DNA from 3 places in the Alteromonas lipotrueae genome. Region 1 is predicted to be linked to each of the others. Evidence: predicted binding sites of a transcription regulator. Region 1 holds the regulator's gene; each other region holds the start of a gene.
What was found. The regulator FNR, encoded in region 1, switches genes on or off when oxygen is low (the NO sensors DNR and NnrR bind a similar motif). The targets are predictions, from matches to a motif close to TTGATCTAGATCAA.
Positions count from the first base shown of each region.

Region 2: hemN (oxygen-independent coproporphyrinogen III oxidase) is a predicted target of FNR. The motif match lies at 1,649-1,662, and genes of this name have one in related genera.
Region 3: KYS23_RS19470 (OmpW family outer membrane protein) is a predicted target of FNR. The motif match lies at 1,946-1,959, and genes of this name have one in related genera.

Region 1 covers NZ_JAESDJ010000004.1:106,791-110,805, reverse strand. Annotated here, with positions in the region: gene ccoS (cbb3-type cytochrome oxidase assembly protein CcoS) at 1-205, shown strand, start outside; gene KYS23_RS07465 (sulfite exporter TauE/SafE family protein) at 192-851, shown strand; gene fnr (fumarate/nitrate reduction transcriptional regulator Fnr) at 901-1,641, shown strand; gene uspE (universal stress protein UspE) at 1,739-2,662, shown strand; gene ttcA (tRNA 2-thiocytidine(32) synthetase TtcA) at 2,843-3,784, shown strand; gene KYS23_RS07445 (patatin-like phospholipase family protein) at 3,785-4,015, shown strand, end outside.
Region 2 covers NZ_JAESDJ010000012.1:112,880-116,894, forward strand. Annotated here, with positions in the region: gene KYS23_RS15825 (XdhC family protein) at 1-4, opposite strand, end outside; gene KYS23_RS15830 (DsbA family oxidoreductase) at 1-639, opposite strand; gene KYS23_RS15835 (SGNH/GDSL hydrolase family protein) at 727-1,449, opposite strand; gene hemN (oxygen-independent coproporphyrinogen III oxidase) at 1,779-3,146, shown strand; gene KYS23_RS15845 (ATP-binding cassette domain-containing protein) at 3,220-4,015, opposite strand, start outside.
Region 3 covers NZ_JAESDJ010000023.1:2,323-6,337, reverse strand. Annotated here, with positions in the region: gene KYS23_RS19485 (DNA topoisomerase family protein) at 1-369, shown strand, start outside; gene tsaC (L-threonylcarbamoyladenylate synthase type 1 TsaC) at 391-966, shown strand; gene hemF (oxygen-dependent coproporphyrinogen oxidase) at 963-1,907, shown strand; gene KYS23_RS19470 (OmpW family outer membrane protein) at 2,073-2,747, shown strand; gene KYS23_RS19465 (group II truncated hemoglobin) at 2,848-3,279, opposite strand; gene aroE (shikimate dehydrogenase) at 3,305-4,015, shown strand, end outside.

The sequences.
Region 1 (4,015 bases):
TTACGTCTTAATTCCCATCGCTATCATCATTGTTGCGTTGGCGCTGGTTATCTTTTTCTGGGCGGTTAAAACCAATCAGTTTGAAGACCTTGATAGACAGGGCTATAGCATTTTGTTTGATGATGATTTATCAGGTGATGAAAAGAAGCTAGCCGAGCAGCGAAAGCAGTTACAACAACGTAAAGAAACTGATGACAGAGGTTAATATATTCTCTGCCTTTTTCATTGGAATTGCTGGCGGAGTGCATTGTGTTGGCATGTGTGGCGGTATTGTTGCGGCACTACGCACGGTAACGCCAAGTAATGAACCTGCTTTACCCTACACCCTTGCCTATAATTTTGGCCGTATCCTCAGCTACACATTAGCCGGTGCTATTACAGGCGCTGTCGGCCAAATGGCAACCGAATTTGTGCCTATCGCTAAACCCGTTTTATCTTTGATTAGTGGCGTTATGCTGGTGCTTTTAGCGTGTTATTTGGGAAAGTGGTGGCAAGGCTTGAATTATATTGAAGCTATGGGGCGCGGGTTATTTAAAGCTATTCAGCCCTTATCTAAACGATTTCTTCCATTCAAAAGCCCGGTTTATGCACTACCCTATGGTTTTATATGGGGCTGGCTTCCCTGCGGGTTGGTCTATTCCACGTTAACGTGGTCATTAGCATCAGGCTCGGCCGTTGACGGCGCTGCCATTATGCTATTTTTTGGGTTAGGTACTCTGCCCACTTTGCTGGCGGCAAGCGCAGGTAGTCAGTACCTAATAGCCGGTTTCAGGCACCCCGTGGTAAGACAATGCTTTTCTGGAATATTGGCTATTTACGCTCTCTTTTTAATTTATGCAGCAATTTCATAAACAAAAGAGTAAGATTATATTAAGTCGACCCTATTTATAGTTTGAACTTATGAGCAAAGGAAGCCAATTCTCAATTCATTGTCAAAATTGCAGTTTCAGCCACTTGTGTTTACCCGTTGCGCTAAACAAGACTGAGATTGAATCTTTAGATGATATTATTGAGCGAAAGAAACCCCTTCACAAGAGTGATTTGCTGGTAAAGTCGGGAGATACATTTAACTCTCTTTACGCAGTACGCACGGGCTCTTTTAAGTCTTTCGTCACCAATTCAGATGGTGAAGAGCAGATTACAGGTTTTCACTTCCCTGGCGATATTATCGGCTTCGATGCATTACGGGAAAACAAGCACCAAAGCTATGCCCAGGCATTAGAAACCGCCATGGTGTGCGAATTACCGTATGAGACGCTTGATGAGATGTCGGTTCAATTTCCGAAGTTAAGACATCAAATAATGAGTTTCATGAGTGCGGAAATTAAACAAGATCATGACCTCATGATGTTGCTTAATAAGCGCTCAGCGGAAGAACGTCTATTGTATTTCCTCTCTCAGCTTTCTCAACGTTTCGAAGAACGTGGATTTTCAAATAAAGAATTTCACCTAACCATGACCCGAAATGAAATTGGGAACTATCTTGGTCTAACTATTGAAACCATTAGCCGCTTATTAAGCCGTTTTCAAAAAGAAAATATTATCCAAGTGGACGGTAAACTCATCACTATTTTAGATTTTGATGAGATGTCACAACGTTTAACGTCTGTGGTTGCACCTAATATCGCCTGTAATAGCTAATCTTCAAAGCTTTTGATCTAAAACAAGTTACGTAATAGCAAATAGGTATTACACTTAAATTGTAGCAACCAAAAATCTAAAAATGTTTGGAGGGGTTATGATTAAGTATGAACGTATTTTAGCGGTCATTGAAGCCGATAGAGATACCCAACCTGCGCTTAGCCGTGCATATGAACTTGCCAAAAAGACAGGTGCCTCTGTCACCGCCATGCTGGTGGTTTACGACTTATCTTACGATATGACAACCATGCTTAGCCCTGATGATCGTGAAGCTATGCGCGATGCGGTCACTAAGGAACATGCGGGTTGGTTACGGAAAATCCTTAGCGATTTAGGGTTTGAAAAAACCGATATTGTTGTTGAGTGGAATAACCGTGCCTTTGAAGCTGTTGTGCATTACGTAATAGATAACAATATAGACTTGGTTGTAAAAGCAACCAAGCGCCATGACGATTTAGCCTCCGTTATTTTTACTCCTACAGACTGGCATCTCCTTAGAAAATGCCCCTCCCCCGTATTGTTGGTTAAAGAACATGAATGGCCTGAAAACGGCGAAATTATTGCGGCGGTAAATGTAGGCAGTGAAGACGACGAACATGCGCTACTCAACGACAAAATCACAGTTATTGCTAACGATTATGCCGCATTACTCAGCGGCAACGTAAATTTGGTTAACAGCTACCCTGCTACACCGCTTAATATTGCTATTGAAGTTCCTGAGTTCGACCCAGACACATACAACAACGCGGTAAAGCATCATCACGAACTCGAGATGAACACACACAGCGAAAAGTATGCTATCGATAGCGAGCGCTGTTATGTGAAAGAGGGGCTTCCTGAAAAAGTCATTCCAAGAATAGCCAAAGATATCGATGCCGAACTTGTGATCATTGGTACCGTTGGCAGAGTAGGTATTTCCGCGGCCCTTATAGGTAACACGGCTGAACATGTTATTGATGAACTTGTGTGTGATGTACTGGCAATAAAACCAGACGGCTTTATTTCGCCCCTTTCACGGTAATTCAAACGTGTTTGTACACAGCCTGTCGGCACTGTTTGCTAGCACCGCTCTATAGTCTTTTGCGCTATTGTTTTTTGCTAGCGGCTAGTGCCGACAAGATACAAAAAATCTTAACCTCGCACATTCAATTTTACCTGATTACTGTATAATGGTTTTTTTCGCAGTAACCAAGCTATTGATATGACCAGTGCAGGCACAAACCGTGCAGACGCCTCGTTAACCGCGTCTCAAAACAAACAAAAATACAGCTTTAACAAGCTACAAAAGCGACTTCGTCGAAATGTAGGCAAAGCGATTGCTGATTTCGGCATGATTGAACATAACGATAAAGTGATGGTGTGTTTGTCCGGAGGAAAAGACAGTTACACCATGCTTGATATTCTTATGTTTTTAAAACGCATCGCGCCAATTCATTTTGACATTATTGCGGTTAACCTAGATCAAAAGCAGCCAGGATTTCCAGAACATGTACTTCCTGAATACCTTGAGAGTGTAGGTGTTGAATACAAAATTGTAGAAGAAGATACTTACTCTATTGTTATGGACAAAGTGCCTGAAGGTAAAACCACGTGTTCGCTTTGTTCACGATTACGTCGGGGCATTTTATACAACACGGCCAAAAAATTAGGCGCCACTAAAATTGCGCTTGGCCACCACCGTGACGACATGCTAGAAACCTTCTTTTTGAACATGTTCCATGGCGGTAAGCTTAAATCAATGCCGCCAAAGCTGGTTAGCGACAATGGTGAACACATTGTGATCAGGCCCCTTGCCTATTGTACCGAGAAAGACATTCAGCGTTATTCTGATGCCGTAGAATTTCCTATTATTCCTTGCAACTTGTGCGGTTCTCAAGAGAATTTACAGCGTCAGAACGTTAAGGCCATGCTACAAGATTGGGATCGTCGTTTTCCTGGACGTATTGAGTCTATGTTTAGTGCGCTTCAAAATGTAGCACCATCGCATTTGGTCGATCAGAATTTGCACGACTTTAAAGGTATATCTACGCAGAACGGCCCAGTTGAAGACGGTGATATTGGTTTCGATCCTCCCACCTTCGCGTCGCCAAGTGAGCCTTCTGACGACACGGTTCACGTTATCAATTTGATGGAATCAAACTAAATGAAAATTGGTCTAGCATTAGGTGCGGGTGCCGCAAGAGGTTGGACCCACATTGGTATTATTCAAGCGTTAGAAAAGCTGGGTATTAAAATTGACGTCGTCGCAGGTTGCTCTATTGGTGCCTATGTCGGTGCAGCCTACGCTAGTGGCAAGTTAGAAGGCCTTAAAGAATGGTCTTGTTCTTTGTCAGATTGGCAGGTACTCGCCTTGATGGGTGTTGGCTTACGCAGA
Region 2 (4,015 bases), on a different contig from region 1:
TCATTGCTCAGTAGATGCCTGAACAATAAATTGCGCTAACGTCTCTGGGTCTTGTGCACCCGCAACACCGCTATTACCAATCACAAAAGTAGGTACGCTTTGAATACCACGTTGCAACCATAAGTTCTCGTGCTCTCGAACGACATCTGCATAGGTTTGATTGGCCAGAAGTTCACTTACCTCTTGCTCGTTTAGCCCCACAGACACCGCTTCGCTTACTAACACCTCTATATCATTCACGTTTTTTCTTTCACTGAAATAGGCGGCAAATAAGCGTAATTTTAGCGCTTCTTGCTTACCGTTTTCCCCTGCATAGTGCAGTACTTGGTGTGCATTGAAGGTATTCGCCATACGCATGCCGTCGAAGTAATCAAACTTAAAACCAACCGATGCACCTGCATCAATAAGTTGTTTTCGGTTTTGATCACTTTGTGCTGGAGTAAGCCCGTATTTTTCCATTATATGTTCACGAACGTCCTGTCCTTCTTGCGGCATGTCCGGGTTAAGTTCAAACGGGTGAAATTGAATAGTTACTTCAATATCGTCTAATTGCGCGATGGCTTTTTGTAGACGTTCGTAACCAATAATGCACCAAGGGCAAACTACGTCTGACACCATATCTATCGTTACTCTTTTCATTGCACCTCCAGCGCGAAGCCGTTAAATATTGTTGGTTTTAAACACCTACTAAATGAATAATGTATTGTAGGGGTGAACCTTTCAGCTTCAACCAACATTGCTATTTTTACCGACCAATTCATCAAGTTCTTCGTTCACTAACTTCACAACAGCGTTAGACCACAATTGATAGCCTGCAACTTGCGGATGAAAGCCATCTTCAGCCATGTATTTGAGCGTGTTGTCTGATTGATCATTACCTATTGGGTTTAAGGTTAGTGTGAGTACGTTAACCCCATGATATTTGTTCACCAGCTTAAGCAAGGCGGTATTGAGGTACTTCGCTCTTTGCCCTAACACCCAACGTAACGGTTGGGGTAGCGCGGGAAATTCGTGCATAGGAGGCAGTGCGGTAAATACAACTGACCTGCACTGGTATCGCGCTTTTAGTATTTCAATTATTTGCGTGACATTACTACGCCACCGGCGCAAGGACGTAAAACCCGTTACATCATTTACCCCTATTGAAATAACCGCCACGTCGAACGAGCTGCATTGAAGAGGCGTGTCGAAACTATGGGTAGAAGTGATTGTTGAGAGGGACGTTGAATTAGCATCATACGTAGGATCAAGGTTGGGTTTAGCCCGCTGCAACATGGATAACAAATCCGTACTGTTAACCCCTGTCTTGGCCTTTAATTCCCAATCAACGCAAAAGTTTTCCGACAAACTGTTAATTAACCAGCCAGACAGTGCTTGTTCTTGAGTAGATACACCCACGCCAGCGGCAGCGGAATCTCCCGCAATAAGCAACGCCAAGGGAGCCTTCATTTGCTGACAGCTTACCGGAACGCCGCTATGCGCATCGCCTTTAAGATGCACCTTTTTGGGGGCATTGCTAGCGCACTGGCAGCAACCCACTCTTTTACCGGAAGGTTCCGGTAATTTGAGCGTTTTTTTCCTTACCAGCAGGCCTTGTACTAGCAAAATTGGAAAACTGACTATAATGAGTATGTTTAAGAGCAAAACCTTGAACGAGATCAATAAACACCTTACTAGTTTGCATTATTATCAATGATGAAATGGGTTTACCACGAAAGAAAGGCCACCTGTATAAGTGTCTTTCGCTACTTTACTAGCAAACTAAGCAGAAAATACCTATGAATTCGCCAATTGATCGCGCCACAAGTACAATTACAAAATATGCACAACAGGCGCCACGTTACACTTCTTACCCTACTGCGCTTAAATTCGAGTCGGTGAACGACGGGTTATTAGAGAGCGCGTCTGAAAACTGCGGCGCCGATACCATAAGCTTATATATTCACATCCCTTTCTGCGAACAGCTTTGCTATTACTGTGGCTGCAATAAAATAGTAACTCGCCACAACGAAAAAGCCGACCATTACCTTAGCTACATTGAAAAAGAGATGGTAGCGAAAAAATCGCTTTATAAAGATAAGAAAGTGGTAGCCCTTCATTTAGGTGGAGGCTCCCCAAGTTTTCTTTCAACGATACAACATACCTATTTAATGTATCTGATTAAGAAACACTTTCTTATTTCCAGCGAAGCTGAATTTTCAATTGAGTTAGATCCTAGAAATGTGACTTGTGAATACTTAAAAGATTTAAATGAATTAGGTTACACCCGTGTTAGCTTTGGTGTACAAGATATTAATGTAGATGTTCAGCAGTCTATCAATCGGGTTCAAAGTACCGCACACATTGCCAAATTAGTGTTTGATGCAAAAAACATAGGCTATACCTCGGTCAATTTGGACTTAATTTACGGTTTGCCCAAACAAACTATGGAGAAGTTTCGCACCACGGTAGTGGCGGTAAAAGCCATGTCACCCGACCGAGTGTCACTTTTTAGCTATGCCCACTTACCAGACAGATTCGCAGCCCAACGCAAAATACCGCTAGATACCCTAGCCACCCCTGATGAAAAAGCGGCAATGCACCAAATGGCAGTAGAAAGTTTTTCTAAAACAGGCTTTGAAATGATTGGTTTAGATCACTTCGCGAAGCCCAGCGACACACTAGCCATGGCTAAGCATAACCACGTATTGCACCGAAACTTTCAAGGCTACACCACGCATAAAAACAGTGACTTACTTGGTTTGGGCGTATCTGCCATTAGTACAATAGGCAATGCATATGGCCAGAACCCCAAACAACTTAAAGACTATTACAACCGGTTGGACAACGACATACCGCTAACCGCCAACGGCATTGCGTTAACCCTAGACGATCGCATTCGTCGAGACGTGATTATGTCTTTAATGTGTAATTTGTATTTAGATAAGAAAGATATTGAAGACAAGTACAATATTAAATTCAATGGCTATTTCTGTATTGAATTAACGAGCCTTAAATCGTTAGTAGACGACGGTATTATTGAACTTCGCGATCGATATATTAGTGTGCCAAATAAGTCTCGCATTTATATAAGAGCAATATGTGCAAGATTCGACGCTTACCTAAACAAAGGTCACCATATTTCACGCTATTCTGCGGCAATTTAGGCAGTGGGAGTTTAGGGCCGGGAATTTAGCACCTAGTAATAGTAAACGCAGCGCTTTAAAACGCTTTGCAAACCTACTGAAGTTTGAACCTAGCTACCACGGATAAACCAGGTTCAAGTTTCAACCGTTCAATCGACAAGGTGCTTACTCTGGCATACAACGCTTGATTACCATGGGATAGCACCACGATTGCGGTTTGTAGTTGATGTTCTTTAGATTGCGGTGTTTCAGAGAAGTAAATTTCCGCCACTTCGCACGGTAACGCGTTTAAAATACTGCTAGAGGGCACATTCACTTGTGTATTGGTATCAATACTCACCTCGCTGGCAAAAACGGCTATTTTTCCTCGCTGCGGATACTGGTAAGTGCCTACCCTTTGCTCATCTTTGTTTTCCGTATTCAGTTTATTATCACATTGCACGGTAGCTTTGGCGTAAAGTACGTTGCCGCTTACATTCAAACGTGTAAATGGATAAGGAAAATCTTTCGACTTTTGAATTACCTCGCCTTCTAAAATTGCACAGGGATTTTCTACACTTCCCTGGCTGGCGATTTTCGCCATAACGTAAGCTACTGAACCCGTCGCCTCTACCGCGCCATCAACTACAGATATCAGCCCATCACAGAATAGAGCCAAGTCTTGAACATCGTGAGACACCATGATCAATTTTATATTTAAGCGCCCACAGGTTTTGACTAGAAATCGCAGAATTTTGCTACGTAAAGCTGCATCTAATGCGCTTAACGACTCATCAAGCATCAGCACATCTGGGCCATTAACCAGTGCACGCGCTAATGCCACCCGCTGCGCTTCACCACCTGAAAGGCTGCCTATTGATTTATGCAGCAAATGTTCGCACTCACAACCA
Region 3 (4,015 bases), on a different contig from region 1:
TTATTAAAACTACTTGATGGAGTTTCCTGCCCAGAATGTGATTCTACCTTGGCTATCAAGAAGGGGCGGTTTGGTATGTTTATAGGCTGTACCAATTTTCCTGAATGCCACTATATCTCGCCAATTAAACAGCAAGAAGACACCCACGTTACTTGCCCTAAGTGTAAAAAAGGACAACTTGCGTCCCGCACCAATAAATACGGTAAGCAGTTTTTTGCGTGTGACCATTATCCCCACTGTCGTTATGTGCTAAATTTCACGCCAGTAAATGAAACATGCCCCGATTGTGGATGGACCGTTCTGATTAAAAAGAAAGGCCAAATTTGTTGCCCTCAGCCAGCGTGTGGCTTCAAAAAAGACGATAAATAACACCTACAGAGAAAAACACTAATGAGTATCCCGACCAAGGGGCAAGTAGACACTAGCGACCCAATTGTATCCGCGTTTAAAAATGGTGACTTATTGGTTTACCCTACCGAAGCGGTTATGGGCATAGGCTGTGACCCAGACAACGAAGCGGCTGTGTTAGCGCTCTTAGCATTGAAGCAGCGCCCCATAGAAAAAGGGGTAATTTTGATTGCCGCTAACTATTCTCAGTTATTACCTTATATAAATGATGAAGCCATACTTCAGCACAGACGTACTGAAATTGTGTCTAGTTGGCCTGGGCCAAATACTTGGCTGCTACCTAAGTCGGCGTCGACGCCACAATGGTTAACTGGCAAGCATGAAAAAATAGCGGTTCGAGTCAGCAACCATCCAGTGGTTAAAGCTTTATGTGAAAAGCTAGAAAAGCCACTTGTATCTACAAGTGCCAACCTAACTGGCCAACAACCCGCAATCACGCAGCAGGATGCAATCAATATATTTGGTGATAGTGTTTTCTATATTGATGGGGAAGTAGGTGGCCACGCTAAACCCAGTACCATCCGTGACGGCGACACCGGAGAGATAATAAGATCATGATTGACCCCCAACACGTAAATCAACAGTTAGACGGTAAAGACGCCGGTGAAGTAATAGAACAAGTAAAAGCGTACTTATTGTCTTTGCAGGACAACATTTGCCAAACCTTAGAACTTGCCGACGGTAAAGGGCAGTTCAAAGAAGATTCTTGGGTTCGCGAGGAAGGTGGTGGCGGGCGTTCACGGGTTATTAAAAACGGCGCAGTAATAGAGCAAGGTGGGGTTAATTTTTCTCACGTGTTTGGTAGCCAAATGCCGGCGTCTGCCACGGCTAACCGTCCGGAACTTGCGGGTAGAAACTTTCAAGCCATGGGGGTCTCGTTAGTTATTCACCCACACAACCCCTATATTCCAACGTCTCATGCAAATGTACGCTTTTTTATTGCCGAAAAAGAAGGTGAAGCCCCTATTTGGTGGTTTGGCGGTGGGTTCGATTTAACCCCGTTTTACCCCTTTAAAGACGACGTCGTGCATTGGCACAATACCGCGAAGAAATTGTGTGCTCCCTTTGGTGAAGACGTGTACGGGAAATATAAGAAGTGGTGTGATGACTACTTCTTCTTAAAGCATCGCAATGAAACACGTGGTGTAGGCGGTTTATTCTTTGACGATTTAAATGATTGGGGTTTTGAAACTTCATTTAACTTTATGCAGGCAGTGGGTAATGGTTTTGTCGATGCTTACGTACCTATCGTAGAAAAGCGAAAAAGTACCTCATACGGTGAAAGAGAGCGTGACTTTCAGCTTTATCGCCGTGGTCGCTATGTAGAGTTCAACTTGGTATTCGATAGAGGCACCTTGTTCGGGTTACAAACTGGTGGTAGAACCGAATCAATCTTAATGTCTATGCCACCACTTGCCCGATGGGAGTATTGCTATACTCCAGCCCCAGGTAGCGCGGAAGCAAAGCTAACTGATTGGCTTCAGCCTACAAACTGGTAATATTTTGCACCATGGGTTCTTCCTGTGGTGCCATTCCCTTGATCCACATCAAATTCCCTCATTACCAAGGTATGTAGCTAGATTGCACCTTGCGCTGGATCAAATTATTTTCTTTTTAAACGTTTACAGTGTCGTCATTATCATTAAACACACAAGAGACACACAATGCGTACACACACACTTTCAGCCATATGTATTTCTTTAGCGCTTGCCGCTCCTTTTGCTTCTGCTCATGAAAAGGGTGATTGGATAGTTCGTGGTGGATTAACAACCGTTGCGCCCGACGAATCATCCTCTAACATCATTGCCGGTGGTAGCGATTTAGGTGTAGCACTGACTATCGATAACGATACCCAGTTAGGATTAAACGTTGCTTATTTCATCACCGACAATATCAATGTTGAATTGTTGGCCGCAACGCCGTTTACTCACGACGTGAATTTTTCGGTAAGCGATCCACTAGGTACAGGTAACACATTGGGAGAGGTCACGCACTTACCCCCTACTATTACCGTTAACTACTACTTCAACGACGCAAACTCAGCGTTTCAGCCATATGTTGGTGCGGGTTTAAACTATACCTTTATCTTTGATGAATCATTTACTGCTGCAAATAAGGAAGCGGGGCTTGATGATTTATCTTTAGATAACTCTGTAGGCATTTCTGCACAAGTAGGGATGGACTATCAAATAGATAAAGAGTGGCATGTAAATGCGTCAGTACGTTACATCGATATTAATACCGAGGCGTCATTTACCGTAGGTGGTGCAGAAGGTAGCGTAAACGATATTGACATCGACCCTTGGGTTTATACCTTGTCAGTAGGTTACACATTCTAAGGTTCGTTTAATAAGGTAAGTTGCCTTAAATAAGCAGCTTAGCAAGGCATAAAACCTTATATCGTAATCTAAAGCGTTCCGTGTTTTACGGAGCGCTTTTTTATTTACTATTAATCATATGCTCGGCAAGTTGATCGAGTGCATTAAGAAGTTGCTGTGCGAGGGGGAGGTCATCAACAGTCTCGTGCATGGCTTTGCGCATACAATACATCCACTGGTCTTTTAATTCAGGTGTAACACTAAAAGAAAGATGCCGTGAACGTAACCTTGGGTGACCATATTGTTGCTGATAGGTGTCAGGTCCGCCTAACCACAAACTTAAATAAAGAAAAAACACTTCTCTAATTCTATCTGTTGGCTGAGGATGAATGGCGTAAAGCTCCTTCGCAATAGGATCATCACGCATAACATCATAAAAGCGGTTTGCCAAAAGGCGTACCTTATCTTCTCCACCTATACGGTAATATGGTGTAGTCTCTGACACAGCAGGTTTTTCCTTTCGTATCGATTTAAAGAAGTTAGACATTCCCATGACAGACAGCCTTATTAATAATCCAATGAAAAAGTTTGCCGTTTTCGGTAACCCTATTGTTCAGAGTCTATCACCAACTATTCATGAAATGTTCGCTAAGCAATGTGGCGAGCAAATTAGTTACGAAAAGATCCTTGCGCCAGAAGATGGTTTTACGCCTGAAGCGAAGGCATTCCTAGCGCAACCGAGCGCAGTGGGTTGTAATGTCACTATGCCGTTTAAACAAGATGCCTTTGCCCTTGCCAACGTAGACGACCAGGCTGCGTTAGACGCAAAAGCAGTTAACACCTTAATGAAGCGCAGCGATGGCACTGTTGCAGGTTTTAATACCGACGGGGTGGGGCTGGTGAATGATTTACTTAACCACGGCGTACAGCTAAAAAATAAACGTGTGCTATTAATAGGTGCCGGTGGAGCAGCAAGAGGCGTGATAGCGCCACTTATTGCTTCAGGCATAGCGTCGTTACATCTTACTAACAGGACAAAGGCTAAAGCAGAAATAGTGGCAAGTGAAACGGGCGGAGGAAAGGTTAAGGTTGTTGGTATAGAAGACTGCGATACAGTAGCCCCACATATTATTATCAATTCAACAGCCGCCAGTTTAAGCAATGAGTTACCGTGTAGTTTAGATGGCGGTGTTTTACATCACTGTGAAGTGGTTTACGACATGGTTTATAAAAACTCGCCCACGCGTTTTATGAGAGATGCGGCAGAGTTGGGTGTAAAGACACAGATA